One region of the Serratia proteamaculans genome, then DNA from elsewhere that is predicted to be linked to it. Evidence: predicted binding sites of a transcription regulator. Region 1 holds the regulator's gene; each other region holds the start of a gene.

Evidence for each region. Region 1 encodes LexA, which represses DNA repair genes until DNA is damaged. Its sites were predicted from a motif close to TNCTGTATGTACATACAGNA; they were not measured.
Region 2: the regulator LexA is predicted to act here: its motif matches at 2,765-2,784, upstream of QOT07_RS08755 (DNA translocase FtsK 4TM domain-containing protein).
Region 3: the regulator LexA is predicted to act here: its motif matches at 2,990-3,009, upstream of sulA (SOS-induced cell division inhibitor SulA).

Annotation. Positions count from the first base shown of each region.
Region 1 is NZ_OX461105.1:4,893,247-4,897,393, reverse strand. Features, by position in the region: gene plsB (glycerol-3-phosphate 1-O-acyltransferase PlsB) at 1-530, opposite strand, end outside; gene QOT07_RS22770 (diacylglycerol kinase) at 680-1,048, shown strand; gene lexA (transcriptional repressor LexA) at 1,170-1,778, shown strand; gene dinF (MATE family efflux transporter DinF) at 1,880-3,226, shown strand; gene QOT07_RS22755 (CsbD family protein) at 3,530-3,739, shown strand; gene zur (zinc uptake transcriptional repressor Zur) at 3,848-4,147, opposite strand, start outside.
Region 2 is NZ_OX461105.1:1,856,288-1,860,434, forward strand. Features, by position in the region: gene cydD (heme ABC transporter permease/ATP-binding protein CydD) at 1-372, opposite strand, end outside; gene trxB (thioredoxin-disulfide reductase) at 594-1,565, opposite strand; gene lrp (leucine-responsive transcriptional regulator Lrp) at 2,235-2,729, shown strand; gene QOT07_RS08755 (DNA translocase FtsK 4TM domain-containing protein) at 2,850-4,147, shown strand, end outside.
Region 3 is NZ_OX461105.1:1,941,834-1,945,980, reverse strand. Features, by position in the region: gene yccS (YccS family putative transporter) at 3-2,138, shown strand; gene QOT07_RS09075 (TfoX/Sxy family DNA transformation protein) at 2,139-2,798, opposite strand; gene sulA (SOS-induced cell division inhibitor SulA) at 3,031-3,537, shown strand; gene ompA (porin OmpA) at 3,895-4,147, shown strand, end outside.

The DNA of each region.
Region 1 (4,147 bases):
GTCGCCATGCGGCGCAGGGAAACGGTATTGGAGAAACGGACAAAGCTGTCGCGGCCGAGCCACAGCACGGCGAAGAATTTCTGGACGCCGTTCAGCAGACGCAGATGCGGGGTGCCGTGACCTTCGCGCCCCGGAGAGCGGCCGAACATCACCGAGACCGGCAACATCTGAATGTCGAGCTCCGGATTACTGCGATGCAGATCCAGATAGTCGTGGAACAGTTTTACCGACTCTTCTTTCGGCGTGTAGTAACGGAATACGCGCGGGCCGTCGTGAATAAACACGTGGCTGGGCAGCACGGTACCGTCTATCTCCAGCGGATTGAGGGGATCGGGCAGATCTTGCGCCAGGCACTGGGTGCGCAGCGTCAGTAAATCCGCCTTGGAATTATAAGGTAAAACATACAGAATCGGCCGTGAGGGATCCAACCCTAACTCCGTGACCGGATCTGAAGGGATAACCTTACTTCTTACCAACAGTTTGAGTGGTAAATTCAATAGTTTATAATAAATTTTACGCCAACCTGACATAACAACGTGAAGCCTCTTGTTAGCAATGCGCCGCAAGCATACCAGAATCCGGGTAGCAGATCTGTGGTGTTGGAAAACCGAGAGCCGGGAGCGTTTCCTGGCTTAGACTGTTTAATTATGACTTACCTCTGCGAAAGGCACTAAAAAACATGACAAAGCAAGCAACCGGCCTGACCCGTATTATTAAAGCTGCCGGCTACTCTTATAAAGGCTTTTCCGCCGCCTGGCAGCACGAAGCGGCGTTTCGCCAGGAATTGGTGGCAACGGTGCTGGCTATCATACTGGCGATTTGGCTGGACGTGGGTGCGATAGCGCGCATTTTACTGATCGGATCGGTGTTGCTGGTGATGATCGTCGAGATACTGAACAGCGCGATTGAAGCGATTGTCGACCGGGTGGGCACCGAACATCATGAGCTCTCCGGCCGGGCAAAGGATATGGGCTCGGCGGCGGTCTTGCTGGCGATTATTCTGGCGCTGTTTGTCTGGGGTTCGGTGCTGTGGCAGCACTTTGCCTGAGTGGGGGAGTTCTGTTGCGACGCGGGTCGCTAATCCCTGATTTTTATTCACTCTTCGGTTCCCAAGCCGCACTTACCTGTATATACTCACAGCAAGACTGTATAAACAAACAGGGGGCGGAATGAAAGCACTAACTACCAGACAGCAAGAGGTCTATGATCTGATTCGCGATCATATTTCGTCCACTGGCATGCCGCCAACGCGCGCCGAGATCGCCATGCGTCTGGGGTTCCGTTCGCCAAATGCCGCAGAAGAACACCTGAAAGCGCTGGCGCGTAAAGGCGTCATCGAGATCATCTCCGGCGCTTCGCGTGGTATTCGCCTGCTGATGGAAGATGAAGAAGGTTTACCGCTGATTGGCCGCGTAGCCGCCGGTGAGCCGCTGTTGGCGCAACAGCATATCGAAGGGCACTACAAGGTCGATCCTTCCCTGTTCAAACCAAGTGCGGATTTCCTGCTGCGGGTTAACGGCATGTCGATGCGTGACATCGGTATTCTCGACGGCGATCTGCTGGCGGTGCATAAAACCCAGGACGTGCGTAATGGCCAGGTCGTCGTGGCGCGCATTGAAGATGAAGTCACGGTCAAGCGCCTGAAAAAACACGGTAACGTGGTTGAGCTGCTGCCGGAAAACAGCGAATTCCAGCCGATTGTGGTCGATCTGCGTCAGCAGAATTTCACCATTGAAGGTCTGGCGGTCGGTGTGATCCGCAACGGCGATTGGGTTTAATCCCTACGCTCGAACACCGTCCTCTGATTTAAGTCGCCCCAGCTCTGGGGCGATGTCATTTCTGACTGATTAAAACCGCACTGCCACGGGAACATTTCACTATGCGCCTGCTTTCTGCCTTCACCAGCGATACCGATAAAGCCCTGTGGCGCCTTGCGCTGCCCATGATTTTCTCCAATATCACCGTGCCATTGCTTGGGCTGGTGGATACCGCGGTGATCGGCCACCTCGATAGCCCGACCTATTTGGGCGGTGTAGCGGTGGGCTCCATGGCGACCAGTTTCCTGTTTATGCTGCTGTTGTTCCTGCGTATGAGTACCACCGGACTGACCGCACAGGCGCTGGGGGCGCAAAATCCGCAGGGGCTGGCGCGTGCCTTTATGCAACCCTTGCTGCTGGCCGTGTTGGCCGGGGTGGCCATTGTACTGCTGCGCTATCCGCTGATTGAGTTGGCGCTAAAAATCGTCGGTGGTGACGGGGCGGTGCTGAAGCAGGCTCGTTTATTCCTCGAGATCCGCTGGCTAAGTGCCCCGGCGGCGCTGGCCAATATGGTGATCCTGGGTTGGCTGCTTGGCGTGCAATACGTGCGTGCGCCGGTGATCCTGCTGATTGTCGGCAATCTGCTGAATATCGTATTGGATATCTGGCTGGTGATGGGGCTGGGCTGGAACGTGCAGGGTGCAGCGACGGCGACTGCCATCTCTGAATATGCCACGTTGCTGCTGGGGTTAGGGCTATCCTGGCGAGTGATGCGCATACGCGGTATTTCTGTGCCGATGCTGCGTCAGGCCTGGCGCGGTAATCTGCGGCGTCTGCTGGCATTGAATCGCGACATTATGCTGCGTTCATTGTTGCTGCAACTGTGTTTTGCCTCGCTGACTATTTTCGGTGCCCGGCTTGGCGGCGAGGTGGTCGCAGTAAATGCGGTACTGATGAATTTGCTGACCTTTACGGCTTACGCGCTCGACGGTTTTGCCTACGCGGTGGAAGCACATTCGGGCCATGCCTATGGGGCCCGTGACGATAGCCAACTGCGTAAAGTATGGCGTGCGGCTTGCCGGCAGGCCTGTCTGGTGGCGTTGGGCTTTGGCCTGCTCTATGCCGTGACCGGCCAACAAATTATTGCGGCGTTGACCTCTTTACCGGAGCTGCGCGCACTGGCGAACCACTATTTGCCGTGGCAGGTGGTGCTGCCATTGGTGGGGGTATGGTGCTATTTGCTGGACGGCATGTTTATTGGTGCCACCCGCGGCGCAGAAATGCGTAATAGCATGGCAGTGGCGGCGGCTGGTTATGGCCTGACGCTGTTTACCCTACCGGTACTGGGCAATCATGGGCTATGGCTGGCGCTGGCGGTATTTCTTTCACTGCGTGGCATCGCACTCGGTTGGATTTGGCATCGCCACAGAGTGGATGGGACCTGGTTTGCAGCGGATTCGGCACGATAAAAAGCATTTAAACATTAATTTTATTTATGTTTTTTATTCATATTAAGTTACATTTTCTTGAGCCAAATTGTTTCCGCTTACTTGCTGTTCTGTCGGGGTTTTTACTAAATTATATTTATTTGGCGAATTTTTATCCTGACTTTTTCCTTTTTATCGCTATCTGTGGCTATAGTTAATCATGTGGCTGGCGGAATGAATGGGAATAAGTATTCCATTTGTTCTGGTCGATTGACCAACATTATTACTCAGTTAAGCCCAGCGACGAGTTTTTAAAACTGACTAATCACAGGTAACGGAGAGGTTATGAACAAAGATCAAGCCGACGGTAACTGGAAGCAGTTTAAAGGGAAAGTGAAGGAACAATGGGGCAAGCTGACCGATGACGATCTGACGGTCATTGAAGGGAAACGCGAACAGCTTGTTGGTAAAATTCAGGAACGTTACGGCTACCAGAAAGAGGCGGCCGAGAAAGAAGTGAAATCTTGGGAAGACCACAACAAATATCGCTGGTAACGCGATGGGCCGCAGCGGATTGCGGCCACAGGCTACTTTTAAAGGCCTGGCGTTTTTATCCCCTTGACGCTATGGCCGCAGGTACAGGGAGGTACCTGAAAACCCAACCTATTTCTTCTTGATGGCAATGCTGTGATCGTGTTCGCCACAGTCATGCTTGCTGTCACAGGCTTCTACCTCAACGCATCCCGCACACAGGCCATGGGCCTCCACCACGTTGTGACGCAGGACAAAACCAGACTCTTTCGCCAGTTTTTGCAGCGTCTCTTCGACCCCTTCGGTCGTCCGTTCGGTCACCTGACCACAGCGATCGCAGATAAACAGCGCGGAAGTATGCGTCGGTTGTTCAAAGTGATGGCACAGCACGTAGCTGTTGGCTGACTCAACCCGATGAATGAACCCCTGTTC
Region 2 (4,147 bases), 3.0 Mb from region 1:
GCTGGCCCAACTGCCGGCCGGTTTGCCCTGGATCCAGGCCGGGCCGAGTTGCTGCAGTTTATCCAGCACCTGCTGACGCATACGCTGGCGGATCACCTGTCCGCAGATAAAACCGACGCGTTCACGCAGCCAACTCAACACCGCCCGCAATGCAAAGGTGGCGGCCAGCCAGATAAACGAGGGGATCAGCTGTTCGCGCGGGGCGTGCTCGATAATCAGCGCGTGGAGCAGGGCAGCCAATAGCCATGCCTGGGCGACAATCAGAATGCCGCTTATCAGCCCCAACAACATGGAAAGGCGCAACCAACGCTGCGCCAGGGGGCTCTGAGTTTTGAGCCAATGGGTTAACTGTTGCTGTCTGGTTTTTTTCATCAGATATGGGTCTGCGTCGCCGGCGCCTGTGGGTACAGACAAGGTTAACGTACTGTTAAAAAAAGTGTTTGCCCCAACCTGAAGCGAACAAGTGAAGGCCAATGTTACCTCTTCACCCGACAGACTGAAAATAATAAAGCGGTCAAATAGCGGTATAACAGAAAGATGGCGGCAAAAAAAAAGCGGCTGTGATAGCCGCTTTTCAAAATGACAGTGTGGGGTTACAGCACTTCTGCGCCGGCAATGCCGTCCAGATAACGCTCAGCGTCCAGCGCCGCCATACAACCGGTCCCGGCGGAGGTGATCGCCTGGCGGTAGATGTGGTCCATCACGTCGCCGGCAGCGAATACGCCAGGAATGGTGGTCTGGGTGGCATTACCGTGAATGCCGGACTGCACCTTGATGTAGCCGTTTTCCAGTTCCAGCTGACCACCGAAAATGCTGGTGTTCGGGCTGTGGCCGATGGCGATAAACACGCCAGCCAGTTCCAGGTCCTGCGTTTGGTTTTCCGCTTTGGTGCTGCGGATGCGTACGCCAGTCACGCCCATCTGATCGCCCAGCACTTCGTCCAGGGTATGGTCGGTATGCAGCACGATATTGCCGTTTTTCACTTTCTCCATCAGCCGGTTGATCAGGATTTTCTCTGAACGGAAGCTGTCACGGCGGTGAATCAGGTGAACTTCGGCCGCGATGTTGGACAAGTACAAAGCCTCTTCCACGGCGGTATTACCACCACCGACGACCGCGACTTTTTGATTGCGGTAGAAGAAACCGTCGCAGGTGGCACAGGCAGACACGCCTTTGCCTTTGAACGCTTCTTCGGTAGGCAGGCCAAGGTAACGTGCGGAAGCGCCAGTGGCGATGATCAAAGCATCACAGGTGTATTCGCCGTTGTCGCCAAACAGACGGAACGGACGGTTCTGCAGCTCAACGCTGTTGATGTGGTCAAACACAATCTCGGTCTGGAATTTTTCCGCATGCTCACGCATACGCTCCATCAGCGCCGCGCCGGTCAGGCCTTCGGCATCACCCGGCCAGTTTTCCACTTCGGTGGTGGTGGTCAACTGACCCCCTTGTTCCATACCGGTAATCAATACCGGGCTCAGGTTGGCGCGCGCTGCGTAAACGGCGGCGGTGTAGCCAGCCGGGCCGGAGCCCAGGATCAATAATTTACTGTGTTTAGCCGTGCCCATGAATAACCTCTTTTCCCACAATGGCGGACAATGGATTCGATTGTAGGGAAAATGCGGCATTAAAAAAAGCGTCAGGGGATGTTGTTAACGATTTGTTTGATAGTCATGGCCTATTAATTATTATTTTGCTGCTAAAGCGAGCGTAAAACGCAGCAATTTAACTTATGGAAGCCACTCAACACTGTGGTGTACTCAATGGGTCAGAAACAGCCCGTAAAGCGGGTTTAAGCGCCTTGGCAGCGGGGTTTTTAAGCCAGCGATTCATAACTAAAAACGGGGTGCTAACTTTTCATGACGGTACGTTCTTCTGATTTTGCTTCTTTTACTTTGACAATCCGCTGCGCATTTGCGAAAACATCATAGGAAGAAGAAATTATCCCTGTCCCTGCAGTAAATCGTACGTATTTACGGCGTTGGCGCAGAATTTTGCGCCGTTGCTGAAGCCGCGTGCGGCGGGTGAGGGGACACCGCGCAAGCGAGGGGGATTTCTTCTTGCAATAACGTCATTTAACTACCCGGTGCAGGGTTTGACAGACAGACTGCACAAGGGGTGATGATGGTAGTGAAGCATATGACAGGCATTGGGTCTTCGCTTGGAACGAACCCTTACACATTGATGTTGGTTAGGGTGTGGCAAGTGCAGGGAAGAAAATAAGAGAGACAATAATAATGGCAGACAATAAGAAACGCCCGGGTAAAGATCTCGACCGTATCGACCGCAATATCCTGAACGAGCTGCAGAAGGATGGGCGTATTTCGAACGTTGAGCTTTCGAAGCGCGTGGGGCTATCTCCAACTCCATGTTTAGAACGCGTGCGCCGCCTCGAGCGCCAGGGTTTTATTCATGGCTATACCGCTTTGCTCAACCCGCATTATCTGGACGCTTCCCTGTTGGTTTTCGTGGAAATCACGTTGAATCGCGGTGCGCCGGATGTGTTTGAGCAATTCAACTCAGCCGTTCAGAAGCTTGAAGAAATTCAGGAGTGTCATCTGGTGTCCGGTGATTTCGACTATCTGTTGAAAACCCGCGTGCCGGATATGTCGGCTTACCGTAAGTTGCTCGGTGAAACCTTGCTGCGTCTGCCGGGGGTTAACGACACCCGTACGTACGTGGTAATGGAAGAAGTGAAACAGAGTAACCGTCTGGTTATCAAAACACGGTAGGGTGCAGGTGCAAAACCTGATTAAATTGGTTACACTCCTGTTTATTCATACAGTTTCGGCGCCGGGGAAGCTTCTCGGCGCTGTTGCTATGTCAGCTAACAGGAACCTGGAGAGCCTTTCTTGAGCCAGGAATATACAGAAGATAAAGAAGTTACCTTGAGAAAACTCAGCAGCGGTCGCCGTTTGCTCGAAGCTGTGTTGATTGTGGTAGCCATTTTTGCCATTTACCTCATGGCTGCCTTGGTCAGTTTTAATCCCTCTGACCCAAGCTGGTCGCAGACCGCGTGGCATGAGCCTATTCATAACCTGGGCGGTGGCGTCGGGGCCTGGATGGCCGACACATTGTTCTTCACCTTCGGGGTACTCGCCTATGCGATACCGCCGATCATGCTGGTGTTGTGCTGGGCGGCTTACCGTCAGCGCGGCAATGGCGAATACATCGACTATTTTGCGCTTTCACTGCGCCTGATCGGCACGTTGGCGCTGGTGCTCACCTCGTGTGGCCTGGCGGCATTGAATGTCGACGACCTCTATTACTTCGCATCCGGCGGCGTGATTGGCAGCTTGCTGAGCAACGCCATGTTGCCGTGGTTCAACGGTATCGGCGCCACCCTGGGGCTGTTGTGCGTTTGGGCTGCGGGGCTGACGCTGTTTACCGGCTGGTCCTGGTTGGTGATCGCCGAGCGCATCGGCGGCGTGGTGCTGGGTACGGCCACCTTTATGACCAACCGCTCACGTCGTGAAGACCGTTATCATGACGATGATGAGCGCTACGTCGAAGATCAGCCTGAATCCGCTGACAAGGATGCCGCGCTTGCTGTGGCTACCTCGGCAACGGCGGCCAATGCGGCGGAAGACGACGTGTTGTTCTCTGCGCCTTCGGTAACGGAAACCGCCAAAATGGCGGCGGAAGATGCCGAAGATCCGTTACTCAGCGGTCTGCGGGCTAATGATGACGATGAGGCCGATGCCGCGCCTGTCGCGTCAGCGGTAGCCAGCGCCCCTGTCACTGCGGCACCTGTCGTGGCTCAGGCACCGTCGGTTACTGCAGCACCTGTGGCTCCGGCCTCGGTGAACCAGCATCCGATGAGTGCGGTAGCAGAAAACACCGCACCGCCGCTGTATTCGTTTGAAATCCCTGAAGAGACGCCGACGCCGAAGTTGACGCGCCAGGCCGATCCTTACCGGGACGACGATGAACCGCGTATGGGGAACTGGGACGCACCGGCCGTATCGCCGTCGCCAGACCGTTCCCCGTTTGATTTTTCTGCCGCCCAGCGTGATAGCGTTGACGTCAGCGCTCCGGCCGGCTTCAGTGCCGCTGAGCCTGCCGTTACCCCGTTTGGCAGCGTGAAACCTCAGGCACCTGCCGCAGCGGCGGCGATTGCCGGTGCTGTTGCCGCCAATACCTTTATGCC
Region 3 (4,147 bases), 3.0 Mb from region 1:
TCGTGCTCTCTTTTGCACCAGCAATACGCCGTTATGCCTACAACAGCAATCTGCTTTATGACCTGCGTATTTTTATTGCGCTGGCCGGCGCTGCCGCCGTACCTTGGTGGCTCGCCATTCCCAAGCTCACCATTCCCCTGACTTTGGGGGTGGTGGCAGCGGCATTGACCGATCTTGATGATCGCCTGACTGGCAGACTGCGCAATCTGCTGATCACGTTGGTGTGTTTTTTTGTCGCCTCCGCCTCCATTGAACTGCTGTTCCCTTATCCCTGGCTGTTCGCGCTCGGCCTGACCACTTCCACCTGCGGTTTTATTTTGCTGGGTGCGCTCGGGCAACGCTACGCCACCATTGCGTTTGGTGCTCTGCTGATCGCGGTCTATACCATGCTCGGCACTTCAATGTACGACGCCTGGTATCAACAACCGATGCTGCTGATCATCGGTGCCCTGTGGTACAACCTGCTGACGCTGATTGGACACCTGATCTTCCCTATCCGCCCATTGCAGGAAAACCTGGCACGTTGTTACAATCAGTTGGCGAATTATCTGGATGCCAAAGCCAACCTGTTTGATCCCGACGTCGAGCATGATTCAGACCTGCCGTGGATGGATGTTGCCATGGCCAACAGTGCGCTGGTGACCATTCTGAACCAGACCAAAGTTTCATTGCTGACGCGGTTAAAAGGCGATCGAGGTCAACGCGGTACCCGCCGCACGTTGCATTATTATTTCGTTGCCCAGGATATCCATGAGCGCGCCAGTTCCTCTCACGTTCAATATCAGGCCCTGAGCCGACAATTCCGCCACAGTGATATTCTGTTCCGATTCCAGCGTTTGCTCAGCATGCAAGCACGCGCCTGTCAGCAGTTGGCACAGTCGATTTTGCTGCGGCAGAAGTATCAGCACAACCCTCGCTTTGAACCGGCCTTTGCCCGTATTGAAGAAGCTCTGACTCGCATCGCCATCACCCCGGAAAATCGTGAGTTAACCAAAGCGCTGTCACACCTGTTAAAAAACTTACGCGCGATTGACGCACAATTGGCGAATATTGAGTCCGAACAGGCATTGGCCAACGGTCAGGTGGAAGAGAATAGCCTGTCGGATGACCGGATCACCGGCTGGAGCGACATCCGCTTGCGTATCAGCCGCCATCTGACACCTCAGTCGGCCTTATTCCGCCACGCCATCCGCATGTCAGCGGTGTTGTGCGTGGGTTATGCCTTTATTCAGTTTACCGGCATGCAGCACGGTTATTGGATCCTGTTAACCAGTCTGTTTGTCTGCCAACCGAATTACAATGCCACGCGTCGCCGGCTGGCGCTTCGAATTATCGGCACGCTTGCTGGTATTCTTATCGGTCTGCCGATCCTCTATTTTGTGCCTTCACTGGAAGGCCAGATGGTGCTGATTGTTATCAGCGGCGTGCTGTTTTTTGCTTTTCGAACCGTGCAATATGCACACGCCACCATGTTTATTACCCTACTGGTATTGCTGTGCTTTAACCTGCTGGGTGAAGGTTTTGAAGTCGCCGCGCCTCGCGTTTACGACACGATTTTAGGGTGTGCCATCGCTTGGGCGGCAGTCAGTTTTATCTGGCCAGACTGGAAATTCCGCCAACTGCCGGCAGTCGTCAGCAAAACGCTGAACGCCAACTGCCGTTATCTGGATGCCATTCTGGTGCAATACCATCAGGGCAAAGATAATGGCCTTCCTTATCGTATCGCTCGTCGGGATGCACACAACAGTGATGCAGAGTTGGCTTCGGTGATATCCAACATGTCTGCCGACCCAAAAGCCAATAAGGAAGTTCAGGAAGCCGCCTTTCGCCTGCTGTGTTTAAACCACACCTTATTGAGTTATATCTCTGCGCTGGGCGCCCACCGTGAGCGCCTGAACAACCCTGCTACGTTGGATCTGCTGAATGATGCAGTTTGTTATGTCGATGGCGCCCTGCATTGGGAAGAACAGGACGAACAACGCATCACTCAGGCGTTGGAAAGTCTGGCAGAACGTATTCAGCACGCAGCGCCGGAACCGGAAAGCAAAGATCAATTGGTATTACAGCAGATTGGATTGGTGATTGAATTGCTTCCGGAACTCACGATGCTCAATGCGCAAATTGGCAAATCGGCCTAATCACCCGGGGCCTTTTATCAGGCCCCGAACTCCCGGGTTATGTCCGTGGCTAAGCAACGACATGGTTCGCTCAAACCAATGAGTCAGCTCACTACGCATTTCCGAGGGTAAGGCAGCATGATGATAACCGGCAATGGCTCCCCCCAGAGAAAGCAGTACCCGTAGGCCCAAATTGTGTTGCTGCTGCAACAAACGGAGATAGCTGCGCTTGGCACCGTTCAGACGTAAATCATAAACATTGCGAATGCCCGCCCGCCAGAGTAAATGTTCCATATTGATGTCAATGTTCGGCAAGGCCTTCAGACGCCCCTGGTTATCCGTTTTCACCTTAAGTTCCTGGCGTGCTTCCCGAATTGCCTGCCAGGCTAACCCTACAAGTTCTCCACGATCCCGCCATAGCGTTTCATCAACCCAGTAATAACGCATGGTTATGGGTACTCCACGCTTGGAGTAAACCATATTAACCATTCCGCGTTCGCGGAAGGCTGGCTCCAAGCTATCCGTCGCGCGAAGATACAGCTCCCCTTCGGCAATCACAGCGAACATGACGCCATCGGCCAGTATCCCGTACCCACCGAATTGTGAGCGTGTAGTGATGCCACCTAATGCGTAAAAATAAGCTTTGGCCTGTACGATCCTTCCCGTTGATGTCCCTTTCATAGCGTTCTCCTGGTGTAGGTTACCCTTCTATTATTCCTCGCATCAATGAAATAAAGGTAACGTGAACAAGTAATTAGAAAAATACGCACTATCCGCAGTCATGCCAATCACAAAAGCCCGTCGTATAAAAAATAATCGCAATTATGCGAGGTACCACGAAGATTTGGGTTGATCTTAATCACAACAGGATGTACTGTATAAACATACAGTAACACTACGGGCGGGATACTTTATGCGTACTCAATCACTCTACAAAACCAATTTCAGCCACAGCTCTTTTGCGGTGAATAATGCTGCAGAAAGCACGGATGCCGGCAAAGAGAATGGCCTTATCAGTGAACTTGTTTACAACGAGCATCAGCCCGCAGTGGCGCAACTATTGCTGCCACTGTTGCAGCAGTTGGGTATGCAGTCACGCTGGCTGTTATGGCTGACCCCACAGCAAAAACTGAGTAAGTTGTGGCTACAGCAATCCGGTTTGCCGGTGGGGAAAGTGGTGCAACTGAGTCAAATTCATCCGTTGGACACGGTTGAAGCGATGGAAAAAGCGCTGCTGACGGGTAACTACAGTGTAGTTCTTGGATGGCTGCCCGATCTTACAGAAGAAGATCGTCTAAAATTAAGGCGTGCGGCAGAATTAGGTAACGCTTATGGGTTCATAATGCGTCCTCAACGTGACATAAACCCGATTCACGGACACTGTTCCACCCTAAAAATTCACTCTTCTTTGTATCATTAAGTAAATTTAGGATTTTTCCCATCATTTTCATCTCCCTGCAAGGGAACCTTTATGGGATCAGGGACAAAGCGAGTGCGGCTGCGGTTCCGCGACCTAAATCCAAGGTCAAAATGCTCGCTTTTTTGCCGGTTAATGTTAGTAAATATGTATGTTTCTGCGTTTTTTTTTAGAGCTTTATCACATCACACTTGTAACTTTCGCGCCACGTTGTAGACTTTACATCGCCAAGGTTGCTCTATAACGCCAGATAAACTGGCCGAGTAACAAACGAGGGCTCAAACCTTGGCGAAGGAATTTAACCAAGGGCTTAAACAGCTTTAAAGCTCATTGCCTATTTGGATGATAACGAGGCGCAAAATGAAAAAGACAGCTATCGCATTAGCAGTGGCACTGGCAGGTTTCGCAACAGTAGCGCAAGCCGCCCCAAAAGATAATACCTGGTACACTGGTGCTAAACTGGGCTGGTCCCAGTACCATGACACTGGTTTCTACGGCAACGGTTACCAGAATGGTATCGGCAATGGTCCGACCCATAAAGATCAACTGGGTGCTGGCGCGTTCCTGGGTTACCAGGCGAACCAATACCTGGGCTTCGAGCTGGGCTATGACT